4 regions of the Enterobacter sp. B79-1 genome follow, and region 1 is predicted to be linked to each of the others. Evidence: predicted binding sites of a transcription regulator. Region 1 holds the regulator's gene; each other region holds the start of a gene.
The links. Region 1 encodes LexA, which represses DNA repair genes until DNA is damaged. Its sites were predicted from a motif close to TNCTGTATGTACATACAGNA; they were not measured.
Positions count from the first base shown of each region.

Region 2: the regulator LexA is predicted to act here: its motif matches at 2,027-2,046, upstream of dinB (DNA polymerase IV).
Region 3: the regulator LexA is predicted to act here: its motif matches at 1,219-1,238, upstream of sbmC (DNA gyrase inhibitor SbmC).
Region 4: the regulator LexA is predicted to act here: its motif matches at 1,533-1,552, upstream of sulA (SOS-induced cell division inhibitor SulA).

Region 1 is NZ_JBYAZJ010000011.1:65,147-68,202, forward strand. Features, by position in the region: gene dinF (MATE family efflux transporter DinF) at 1-429, opposite strand, end outside; gene lexA (transcriptional repressor LexA) at 492-1,100, opposite strand; gene AC2T6E_RS21670 (diacylglycerol kinase) at 1,209-1,577, opposite strand; gene plsB (glycerol-3-phosphate 1-O-acyltransferase PlsB) at 1,732-3,056, shown strand, end outside.
Region 2 is NZ_JBYAZJ010000007.1:61,236-64,291, reverse strand. Features, by position in the region: gene pepD (cytosol nonspecific dipeptidase) at 1-874, shown strand, start outside; gene dinB (DNA polymerase IV) at 951-2,009, opposite strand; gene nqrM ((Na+)-NQR maturation NqrM) at 2,118-2,318, opposite strand; gene nqrF (NADH:ubiquinone reductase (Na(+)-transporting) subunit F) at 2,321-3,056, opposite strand, start outside.
Region 3 is NZ_JBYAZJ010000002.1:276,386-279,441, reverse strand. Features, by position in the region: gene AC2T6E_RS09090 (FUSC family protein) at 1-638, opposite strand, end outside; gene sbmC (DNA gyrase inhibitor SbmC) at 730-1,203, opposite strand; gene dacD (serine-type D-Ala-D-Ala carboxypeptidase DacD) at 1,322-2,494, opposite strand; gene sbcB (exodeoxyribonuclease I) at 2,687-3,056, shown strand, end outside.
Region 4 is NZ_JBYAZJ010000001.1:1,099,702-1,102,757, reverse strand. Features, by position in the region: gene ompA (porin OmpA) at 1-647, opposite strand, end outside; gene sulA (SOS-induced cell division inhibitor SulA) at 1,003-1,512, opposite strand; gene AC2T6E_RS05415 (TfoX/Sxy family DNA transformation protein) at 1,730-2,356, shown strand; gene yccS (YccS family putative transporter) at 2,313-3,056, opposite strand, start outside.

The sequences.
Region 1 (3,056 bases):
CAGCGATGCGGGCGCGCTGAGCCAGCGGATTTCAAGAAAGCGACGCGCCTGCTCCAGCACCGCCTCGCTGCCGCCCACAATGTGCAGCGCCAAATCAATCAGCGGCGTGCGAAACAGCACGATTAACGCGCCTGCCCCAAGCGCCAGAATGAGTGGCTGAACCAGCGCCCGCGCCAGTCGCAGCGGCTCTTTCGCGCCATAGGCTTGTGCCGTCAGGCCCGTGGTACTCATGCGTAAGAAGAGCAGGAGCATAAAGAGAAAACTGGTCGCCGTTGCGCCAATCGCCACGCCGCCCAGATAAACGGGAGAATCCAGATGACCAATCACCGCGGTGTCCACCAGGCCAAGCAGGGGAACGGTGATATTGGAAAAAATCATCGGCAGTGCAAGACGCCACAATGCCTTATCAGAAGCTGTCAGCAGTGACATGAAAAATACCGGGAATGGAAAATGATCCAGGCTACGGAGACCCGTAGCCTGTCAGGAAGACGTTACAGCCATTCACCGTTGCGGATAACACCAACGGCCAGACCTTCAATGGAGAAGTTCTGTTCGCGCAGATCCACCACAATCGGGGAGAATTCGTTATTTTCGGGCAGCAGCTGTACGGTGTTGCCCTGTTTTTTCAGTCGTTTGACGGTCACTTCATCATCAATACGCGCGACCACAACCTGACCGTTACGTACATCCTGCGTTTTGTGAACGGCCAGCAGATCGCCGTCAAGAATGCCGATATCTTTCATGGACATCCCGCTGACGCGCAGCAGGAAATCTGCACTCGGTTTGAACATACCAGGATCGACCTGATAGTGACCTTCAATATGCTGCTGGGCCAACAGAGGTTCACCTGCGGCGACGCGACCAATCAGCGGAATACCTGTCTCTTCTTCCACCAGCAGACGAATGCCGCGAGACGCGCCAGACACAATTTCAATCACACCTTTGCGCGCCAGCGCTTTCAGGTGTTCCTCGGCCGCATTTGGAGAACGGAAGCCCAGACGCTGAGCGATTTCCGCACGCGTGGGTGGCATACCCGTCTGGCCGATATGATCCCGGATGAGATCAAACACCTCTTGCTGCCTGGTCGTTAACGCTTTCATTCCGCCCCCTGGGTGTATATACAGTTATGCTGTGAGTATATACAGTCAAAGGCGATTTTGGAACCAAAAACTGCACAAAAAACCAGGGACTTAATTATTCCTCGAGGCTCATCGGAAATGTGACCAAAGCAACGTGACCCAGGTAATCGCTGCCGTGATAATCGCCAACAGCACAGCGGCAGACCCCATGTCTTTCGCACGGCCAGAAAGTTCGTGGAAATCTGAACCGATACGGTCCACAACCGCCTCAATAGCGCTATTGAGAATTTCCACTATCATCACCAAAAGAACAGAGCCGATGAGAAGCACGCGGGTAATAGCATCAACATCAAGGAAACAGGCGATGATAACCGCGACGATAGCGGCAACGCCCTCCTGGCGAAACGCGGCTTCATTGACCCATGCGGCACGGAAACCTTTCCATGAATAGCCGGCAGCTTTGATGATTCGAGTTAACCCAGTGGTATTATTGGCCATTAATAGAACCTTTTATTGTAAATAGCGTCAGTAACTCTGGCAGCAGCGCGTTTCGCTGTAGCCTGAAGTATGACGGGTAACAACAGAAATTTTGCGCGCTTTCTGTTATCCTTGCGCCGCAATTGCATTATTAACCAGAGGCTTTACATCGTTTATGTCCGGCTGGCCACGAATTTACTACAAATTACTTAATTTACCATTAAGCGTCCTGGTAAAAAGTAAGTCTATCCCAGCAGAACCTGCGCTGGAATTAGGGCTCGATACGTCGCGCCCTATTATGTACGTTTTGCCTTATAACTCGAAGGCAGACCTGCTGACGCTTCGCGCCCAATGTCTGGCGCATGATTTACCTGACCCACTTGAACCGCTTGAAGTTGATGGCACTCTGCTGCCGCGCTACGTGTTTATTCACGGCGGGCCGCGCGTGTTTACCTATTACACGCCGAAAGAAGAGTCCATCAAGCTGTTCCATGACTATCTCGACCTACACCGCAGCAATCCCGATCTGGATGTGCAGATGGTGCCGGTCTCAGTGATGTTTGGTCGCCGTCCGGGCCGCGAAAAAGGTGAAGAGAATCCGCCGCTGCGTATGCTCAACGGCATCCAGAAGTTCTTCGCGGTCTCCTGGCTGGGACGCGACAGCTTTGTACGCTTCTCCCCTTCCGTTTCGCTGCGCCGTATGGCAGACGAGCACGGCACCGACAAGATCATCGCACAAAAACTGGCGCGCGTGGCGCGTATGCACTTCGCACGCCAGCGTCTGGCTGCCGTTGGGCCTCGTCTCCCGGCGCGTCAGGATCTGTTCAACAAGCTGCTGGCCTCCAAAGCGATTGCCCGCGCAGTTGAAGACGAAGCGCGCAGCAAGAAGATTTCCCACGAGAAAGCACAGCAAAATGCCATTGCACTGATGGAAGAGATCGCGGCGAACTTCTCCTATGAGATGATTCGTCTCTCTGACCGTATCCTGAGTTTCACCTGGAACCGTCTCTATCAGGGCATTAACGTCCACAACGCCGAGCGCGTTCGCCAGCTGGCCCATGACGGTCATGAAATTGTTTATGTGCCCTGCCACCGCAGCCACATGGACTACCTGCTGCTCTCCTATGTGTTGTATCACCAGGGGCTGGTGCCACCGCACATTGCGGCGGGTATCAACCTGAATTTCTGGCCAGCAGGCCCGATCTTCCGCCGTCTGGGTGCGTTCTTTATTCGCCGTACCTTTAAGGGTAATAAGCTCTATTCCACCGTATTCCGTGAATATCTCGGCGAGCTGTTCAGCCGCGGCTATTCCGTCGAATACTTCGTGGAAGGCGGTCGTTCCCGTACCGGTCGTCTGCTCGATCCGAAAACCGGCACGCTGTCGATGACCATCCAGGCCATGCTGCGCGGCGGCACGCGTCCGATCACGCTGGTGCCAATCTACATTGGCTATGAACACGTCATGGAAGTGGGCACTTACGCCAAAGAGCTGCGCGGTGC
Region 2 (3,056 bases), on a different contig from region 1:
AGCGATTCCCGCAGGCTACCAGACCTTCAAGCTGACGCTGAAAGGGCTGAAAGGCGGCCACTCCGGCGGCGATATTCATCTGGGTCTCGGTAATGCCAATAAACTACTGGCACGCTTCCTGGCGGGTCACGCGGCTGAGCTGGATCTGCGTCTGGTCGACTTCAACGGCGGTACCCTGCGCAACGCGATCCCGCGCGAAGCCTTCGCCACCGTAGCCGTTCCTGCGGCAAAAGCAGACGAGCTGAAAAAGCTCTCCAGCGTTTATCTCGATATCCTGAAAAACGAACTTTCTGAGAAAGAGAAGAACCTGACCGTAGTGCTGGAATCCGTGACCACGGATAAAGCCGCCCTGACCGCGCAGTCTCGCGACACCTTCGTTCAGCTGCTGAACGCGACGCCAAACGGCGTGATCCGCAACTCTGACGTTGCAAAAGGCGTGGTAGAAACCTCCCTGAACGTGGGCGTGGTGACCATGGGCGACGACAGCGCAGAGATCATCTGCCTGATCCGTTCCCTGATCGACAGCGGTAAAGAGTACGTAGTGAGCATGCTGGAGTCTCTGGGCACGCTGGCGGGCGCAAAAACCTCCGCGAAAGGCAGCTACCCGGGCTGGCAGCCGGACGCAAGCTCTCCGGTCATGGCACTGGTGCGTGAAACATATCAGCGTCTGTTCAACAGCACCCCGAACATTCAGGTTATCCACGCCGGTCTGGAATGCGGTCTGTTCAAGAAGCCGTATCCTGACATGGACATGGTGTCTATCGGGCCAACCATCACCGGTCCGCACTCACCGGATGAGCAGGTTCATATCGAAAGCGTCGGCCATTACTGGACGCTGCTGACTGAACTGCTGAAAGCGATTCCTGCTAAGTAATACCCTCACCCCAGCCCTCTCCCACAAGGAGAGCGTGAAAAACATAGGCCCGGTAAGCGTAGCGCACCGGGCTTTTTTACAATCCCAATACCAGCTGTCTTTCCAGCTGCGGGTCCAGCAGCGTGACGTGCAATCCCACCAGCCTCACCCCTCGCCCGCCCCGGCGCTCTTCCCATGCCTTTTTTGCGGTCGCAATCAGATCGTCTTTATTCAGACGCGGCCAGACGTGTTCCTGCGTGGTCTGCTGGAAATCGTTGAATTTTAGCTTGATGCCCTGACGGGCGATCAGCAGGTCCGGCTTCACCTTGGTTAAGCGTCGCTCCAGCTCAGGGTAAAGCTGTTCCGTGATAATGGCCTCGCACTCGGACCAGTCATGAATATCTTCAATGAGGGTGCGCTCAACGCCGACGGATTTCCGTAGCCGTTCGCTGTTCACATCGCGATCGTCAATGCCCTGGCTGCGCTCCCACAGCACGCGACCAAACTTTCCAAAGCGCTTAAGCAGCATGGCGAGATCGCTTCGCTGCACGTCTTCGCAGGTCCGTAGCCCCATGCTTTCAAGCTTTGCGGCGGAGACTTTCCCCACGCCGGGTATTTTGCCGAGCGGCAGCGTTTTCAAAAACGCAGGCATCTCTTCAGGGGTGATGACGAACTGACCGTTAGGTTTATTTAAATCGGAGGCGATTTTAGCGAGGAATTTCACGGGCGCGACGCCCGCCGATGCGGTCAGGTTCAGTTCGTTGAATATCGTCTGGCGGATCTCCTGGGCCATCAGCGTGGCGGATCCGTGGCAATGCACACTGTCGGTCACATCCAGATAGGCTTCGTCCAGCGACAGCGGTTCTATCAGTGAGGTGTAGCGGGAGAAGATTTCACGAATATGAATTGAGGCCTCTTTATAAGCATCAAACCGACCGGGCAGGAGCGTGAGATGAGGGCAAAGCTTTAAGGCCATCGCAGTCGGCATGGCGCTGCGCACGCCAAATTTGCGCGCGGGATAGTTGGCGGTGCTGATCACACCGCGCTGCACGCGGCTGCCGCCAATGGCGATGGGAATATCCCGCAGCGCCGGGTTGTCACGCATCTCCACTGCGGCAAAAAAGCAGTCCATATCGACATGGATTATTTTGCGCATAGTAAGCCCTCACTCATTACTGGATAAGTATACAGTAAATAAATGAGGATTGAGAAGCAGATGTGAAAACGCCGGGTGGCGGCTTTGCCTTACCCGGCTCACATACACTTAAATGATGCGCTGCTGCTCGCGGGCCATTCTTTTTTTCCGTGCATCGCACGGTTCCGGGCAATCGCACACCTTTTCCATCCCAAGGGATGAAATACCGCCACAGCTGCCCTGAATGCTTTTACGCTTGATGATCCAGCCTAACGACATGCCGAGCACCACCAGCACAAACACCGCGAATGTTGCCAGAAACGTCAGCATCATCAGCCTCCAAAATCATCAAGCATGATGTTCTCATCTTCGACGCCAAGATCTTTAAGCATCTTAATCACGGCGGCGTTCATCATCGGCGGACCACACATATAGAACTCGCAGTCTTCCGGTGCCGGGTGCTGTTTGAGGTAGTTTTCGTACAGCACGTTGTGGATGAAGCCCGTATAGCCCGTCCAGTTATCTTCCGGCTGCGGATCGGAAAGCGCCACGTGGAAGGTAAAGTTAGGGTTTTCACGCGCCAGCTGTTCAAACTCGTCGTCGTAGAACATCTCGCGCAGGGAGCGTGCCCCGTACCAGAAGCTGATTTTACGCTTGCTGCTTAGACGTTTGAGCTGGTCAAAAATGTGCGAGCGCATCGGGGCCATACCGGCACCGCCACCGATAAAGACCATTTCCGCGTCGGTATCTTTGGCAAAGAACTCACCGAACGGACCGGAGATCGTCACTTTGTCGCCTGGCTTAAGGGACCAGATATACGACGACATCACGCCCGGCGGTGCATTCGGCACATTCGGCGGCGGCGTGGCGATACGCACGTTGAGCATGATAATGCCCTTCTCTTCCGGATAGTTAGCCATGGAGTAAGCACGCAACGTCGGCTCTTTTACTTCGGAAACAAAGCGGAAGAGATTGAATTTGTCCCAGTCGGCCCGATACTCCTCGGGCACGTCGAAGTCGGCATACGCCACGGTGTGCGCCGGACAATCAATCTGGATATACCCGCCC
Region 3 (3,056 bases), on a different contig from region 1:
ATTTTGACGACATCATTGAGGATCTTCTGCAGGTGTTTTTCCAGCCGTGGCCGTTCAACCAGATTCGGGGAAAAGCCGGCCTGATAGACACGGTTAAATGCCGTCACGTAATTCGCCATCTGGATGCGCCAGTGCAGAAAGGCGCGTTGCGGCCAGATCCCCGTAAACAGCATCGCCAGCAACGAGCCGAGCACCACATCCCCGCTTCGCCACAGCGCCGTAGTCATATCCCCGGCGGGCGCACCGACCACCACCGCGAGAGTAATCCCAATCAGCAATGCCTGATACGGTCTTTTGCCCAACGCCAGCCAGCCGCAGAGGAACATGGCGGCGCCGCACCATGCCAGCATGACAGGAAAGGAGATCAGCTCCAGTTTCAGGGCGATTAGCCCAAGGGCGGAGCCTAAAACGGTCCCGCCAATTCGCTCAAGCGCGCGCGGAACAACGTTTCCCCAAAAGGAGATGGGCCCCATCACGACCACCAGCGTAATCAGCGGCCACGTCCCCTCCGGAACATCCAGCAAGCGAACCAGTACAAACGTCAACACGAACGCCAGCGCGATGCGACACCCATGCACCACGCGGTAATGTTTGTACAACCGAATTTCAAACGGCGTTAATGATTTGTCGGGACGCACACCCGCTCTCCAGCTACACGGCAAATCACAATTGTACTGTGTTTTCAGCCGGGTGGATCGCCCCCGGCTAAAAATCCCACTTTTTACAGGGTTAACCCGCTTTATGCTCTACCGCGACGAACATCTCAATGTCCCAGTAGCCATCTGTATTACCATCATTGAGGTAGCGTTCGAAGCAGGGTTTTGGAGCAATCTGGTACTTATTGTCCTGCAGGAGGGAATTAAAGAACTGATACCACGGGGTCGCAAAGTCGTAATTTTCAACACGTGCCGTCGCGACCGCATAATCCCCGGCCACAATTTCGGTCATCATCACCCCTTCACTGTTATCGGGAATGATAAAGTCGTCGGGTACCGTGACGGCGGTGTCACAGCGCAGTTTTTCTGCCGGGACCTCATCAGGATTATCGTAGTAAACCGCTACCCACTCCAGCGGCTGAATGTGACGCCCATCCACCCACATGACCAGTTGTTCAAAGCCCTGCTTAACGGTTTTTTCCCACGGCCCAACAAGGTGAAAACCTGCGATTTTACGTTTCTGTTGCTGCTTGATGCTGTAGTCCATGCTGCCTCCGTTTATTACTGTATATTTATACACTATAAAGCAGAATGAATATTATCGGCAAACGAGGAGTGCTTATTATGTGAGCAGACTCGCAACCCTGCCAGTCTGCTCAAAATGGTTAGATGTTGTGATGCAGATAATCACTCAGGCGGGAGAAAATACCGCCTTTATCAACGCGTTCCAGCGTGACCAGCGGCCAGTGCGCCACCAGCTTATCGCGGTCGTACAGCTGAATTTCACCGACCCGCTGATGGGCGGCAATCGGGGCTTCCAGCTCTTTTGTATCCAGCACGTATTTAGCCTTAATGTTCGGCGCTTCCGCTTTTGGCAAGGCCAGCCAGAAGTCCTGATCGGTTCCCAGGTTTACCTGTTCTTTATCACCGTACCAGATCCGCTCGGTCCCCACTTTTTTACCGCTGTGCAGGATCTGCACCGTATCAAAGTTCTGTTGTCCCCAGTGTAGCAGCTTGCGCGCCTGATCTTCACGCCCCTTCGGGCTGTCTGCGCCCATTACCACGGCGATCAAGCGACGCTGCCCGTCCACCGCGGAGGCAATCAGGTTAAAGCCCGCGCCGGAGGTATGCCCCGTTTTCAGACCGTCCACGTTCATGGTTTTATCCCACAGCAGGCCGTTGCGGTTCTGCTGGGTGATCCCGTTCCAGGTCAGGCTCTTCTCGCTGTACATATGATAAAATTCTGGCTCACCGTGAATGATCGCGCGGGAGAGAACGGCCAGATCGTAAGCGGAGCTGTGCTGCCCAGGCGCATCCAGTCCGTGAACGGTTTCGAAATGGGTGTCGCGCAGGTTCAGCTTTTGCACATAGTCATTCATCATATTCACGAACTGCGGCTGGCCACCCGCGACGTGATCGGCCAGCGCCACGCAGGCATCGTTACCGGAGTCGACAATCAGGCCCCGGCTGAGATCGCGTACGGAAACGCGATCGCCCTCTTTCAGAAACATCAGAGACGATCCGTCAAAGACCGGGTTATCTTTTGCCCACGCGTCGCGCCCAACCGTGACGATATCATCCGGGCTGATGCGATGGCTGTCGATAGCGCGGTCGACGACGTAGCCCGTCATCAGCTTGGTCAGGCTTGCCGGATTACGCTGTTGATGTTCGTTGCCCGCCGTTAATATCTGACCAGTAGTGTAATCCATCAGCACCCAGGACCCCGCCTGGATGGCAGGTGGCTGCGGGGAGAAATCCAGCGGATCGGCAGCCAGCGCAGATGTGATACTCGAAGCAAGTAAAGAAACAGCAATAAACAGACGGCGTTTCAACGGTATATCCTCAGGTCATTAAAAATCGATGACCTTTTTACGGGAGTTCCGCTGTCGTTACCTGCCTTAATTGCAAAAAAATGTGACAGAGAGCATATTTTTCTCTGACGCTGTCTCGCAAATTTCACGCATGACCGCGCTTTTTATTCGGACTGCTTAGCGCGATCGTTTACCATAGCGTCGTGAATTTTTTACAGGATGATATTACTGGTGTCTGATTCTGCCGCGCGCCCAACTTTTTTGTTCCATGATTACGAAACCTTTGGCACCCACCCGGCGCTGGACAGACCGGCGCAGTTTGCTGCCATCCGTACCGACGACGAATTCAACATCATTGGCGAGCCAGAGGTCTTTTACTGCAGGCCCGCGGATGATTATCTGCCGCAGCCCGGCGCGGTGATGGTTACGGGCATTACACCGCAGGAAGCACGGGAAAAAGGCGTGAGCGAAGCGGAGTTTGCCCGCCGCATCCACGATCTGTTTACCGTTCCCCATACCTGCGTGGTCGGTTACAACAACATCCGTTTCGACGATGAAGTGACGCGCAATATCTTCTACCGCAACTTCT
Region 4 (3,056 bases), on a different contig from region 1:
TGTACTTCTGGAGCTGGAGCCGGAGCTGGAGCTACGATTGGTGCAGCATCTTCCTGCTGACCGAAACGGTAAGAAACACCAACGCTCAGCATGCCGTTGTCTGGACGAACGCCAACGGTAGCACCGTCACCAATGTTGTTAACCCACTGGTATTCCAGACGGGTAGCGATGTCACGGGTCATAGCCCACTCAACGCCACCAGCGAATACTGGGGAAACACCGGTGTCATGGTCGTCGCCAGCGATGCTGTTGCTGGAGTCTGCACGCCATACCATGCCGCCCAGACGGGTGTACACGTCCAGATCGTCAGTTACTGGGTAACCCAGTTTAGCGGTCAGCTGAACGCCTTGAGCTTTGAAAGCGCCATTGACGTTGTCGCCTTTGTATGGCATACGACCTAACCAGTCGTAACCCATTTCAAAACCAACATACGGGTTAACCTGATAGCCACCGAACGCGCCTGCACCCAGCTGGCTCTCGTGAGTCGGGCCATCGTTGTTCAGGCTGCTGTTGTACCAGCCGGTGTCATGGAACTGAGACCAGCCCAGTTTACCACCTGCATACCAGGTATTATCTTTCGGAGCGGCCTGCGCTACGGTAGCGAAGCCAGCCAGTGCCACTGCAATCGCGATAGCTGTCTTTTTCATTTTTTGCGCCTCGTTATCATCCAAAATTTGCCATGAAGATCTCTGCAGAGAAATCACGGTTAAATCCTTCACCGGGGGGCGTGGTCAAATATAAATCTACCGATATCTTCGGCTTAGGCCGAGCACCCCTGGCGATGTAAAGTCTACAACGTAGATGAAAACTTACAAGTGTGAAGTCTGTCAGGCATATGAAAAAAAAAGTTCCGTATACCTAATATTTAACATTTCTTGAACGAAAATTGTGCAGCAAAATTAACGAGAACCGCTCCAGACAAGCCTTGCCGAAGATTTGACGCGTTGAACTATTTCTGCATCTTATGGTCGAAAAAAATTCCAGGAAAACTCCTAATTTCACTCAATGATACAAATTTGAGTGAATTTTTAGCCCGGAATGTTGTCCTCTGCGGTAAGAATCTGCACGAACCGGTCGCATAATAAACCCCATCGCGTGACCTTCTTCCGCTGCTTCCGTCAGTCTCAAGTGTTCCTCTTCCGACAGTTCATCAGGCAGCCATCCGATCACCACACTGTAATTCCCTGTGCGTAAGGCCCGAATCATTGAATCTACCGTATCGCAGGGTGAGAGTTGGTTAATCTGCATCACTTTCGCCAGCGGCAGACCCGCAGACAGAACCCACTCGCGGCTCAATTTTTGTTGTGGCGTTAGCCAAAGCTGCCAGCGTGATTGCTGACCAAGCTGTTGCAACAGCGGCAGTAATAAGAGTTGCGTTAACAGAGGCTGGTCTTCACGGTAAACCACTTCACTGATAAGCCCTGTAGAATCACGCCCGACGGATTTCTGCGCGACATTGCCAGCGGTAGAAGAGAGAGATGTTGAGCGATTTGCATAGCCTGAAGTGTACATATTCATTCCAGCCCTGTAGTTACTGTATGGATATACAGTAACCCCTGTATGCATAAAGATCAACCTCATTTTCGGAAAGAGACTCGCAAATTTCACCCATTCTTGGTGCGCCATAAAAAATCATCTTGCCCTCCAGCAATAAGTTGCCTATTTTCCTGCTAACGGATCCGTTAGTGAGAAATATCGTTGTTAATAATTGATTTTAAATGGAATTATCATGAAAAAGATATCTTATGAGCGGATTTATAAATCGCAGGAATACCTCTCACCGTTAGGCGAAATTCATCATCGGGCGCTATTCGGTGGGTACACCCTGGCGGTGGATAATGCGGTGTTCGCGATGGTGTCGGAGGGGGAACTCTACCTCCGGGCCTGTGAAGAAAGTGCCAGGTATTGTGTAAAAAACGCCTCTTCGTTTCTGACGCTGATGAAACGGGGCCGTCCCGTCCTGCTTAATTACTATCGGGTGGACGACGGGCTGTGGCAGGACAGGGACAAATTGCTCCAGCTTTCCTCCTTTGCTCTCGACGCGGCAAGGAAGGAGCGCTGCCAGCGCCATCAGCGCAACCGGCTAAAAGATCTTCCGAACCTGACCTTTCAACTTGAGGTGCTGCTTTTAGAAGCAGGCATCACTAATGAGGAAACCTTACGGGAACTGGGCGCCAGGAAATGCTGGTTAAAGATGAGGTCCAAAAACAAGGCCTTAAGTATTAAGGTGCTGTTCGCGCTGGAAGGTGCCATCGAAGGGCTACATGAAGCGGCGCTCCCGGCCGACATTCGCCGGGAGCTGACGGAGTGGTTTAATGCGCTGCCCGAGAGTCAGGAGCATCATTCCTCAAGGTAGCGATCTGCTGCTGCAGCCGGCAGATTTCCGGCAGCAGGGCAATCAGCAGGCCGATTTGCTGCAGGACCAGCGGGGCTTTGTTGTCGGCGCCCGGGTCAAGGTGGGCAATACGTTGGGCCAGTTCATCCAGCGATTGTTGAACGCGCGGCTCATCGGCTGGCCGATGATGAAGCGCATCATCGACGTAGCAGACAGCATCATCCAGTAAGGCGAGAATGCCCGGGTTGGTCAGTTTCTCACGGTGTGCGCCCAACGTAGAAATATAGCTAGTGAACGTATGATTCAGACACAGCAGACGAAAAGCGGTTTCCCGAATTTCCGCGGTGGCGCGCGGTTCCGTGGACATGTTCGAGACCACCGACGCCAGTTCCGCATCGCTGTTATGCGCATCGCGTCGGGCAATGCGATAAGCAAGGCGGTTATCGCGCCCCTGGTGGTATTGCTCAAGGATCGCATCAAGGTACCGGCAGTTTGCATTCATCGCCCTGTCTAACACACGCGGCAAATTACGAAAACGCCAGTCGGGCCAGATGAAACTCACCGCCGCCCAGGCGATAGCGCAGCCAATGAGCGTGTCGATCACGCGGGGCAGGGCAACTTCAAACCCTTCTCCCAGCAGGTTAAAGCACAGTAAAACCAGCAGCGTGATGAACATCGTCGCGTGGGCGTATTGCACATTACGGAAGGCGAAGAACAGTAC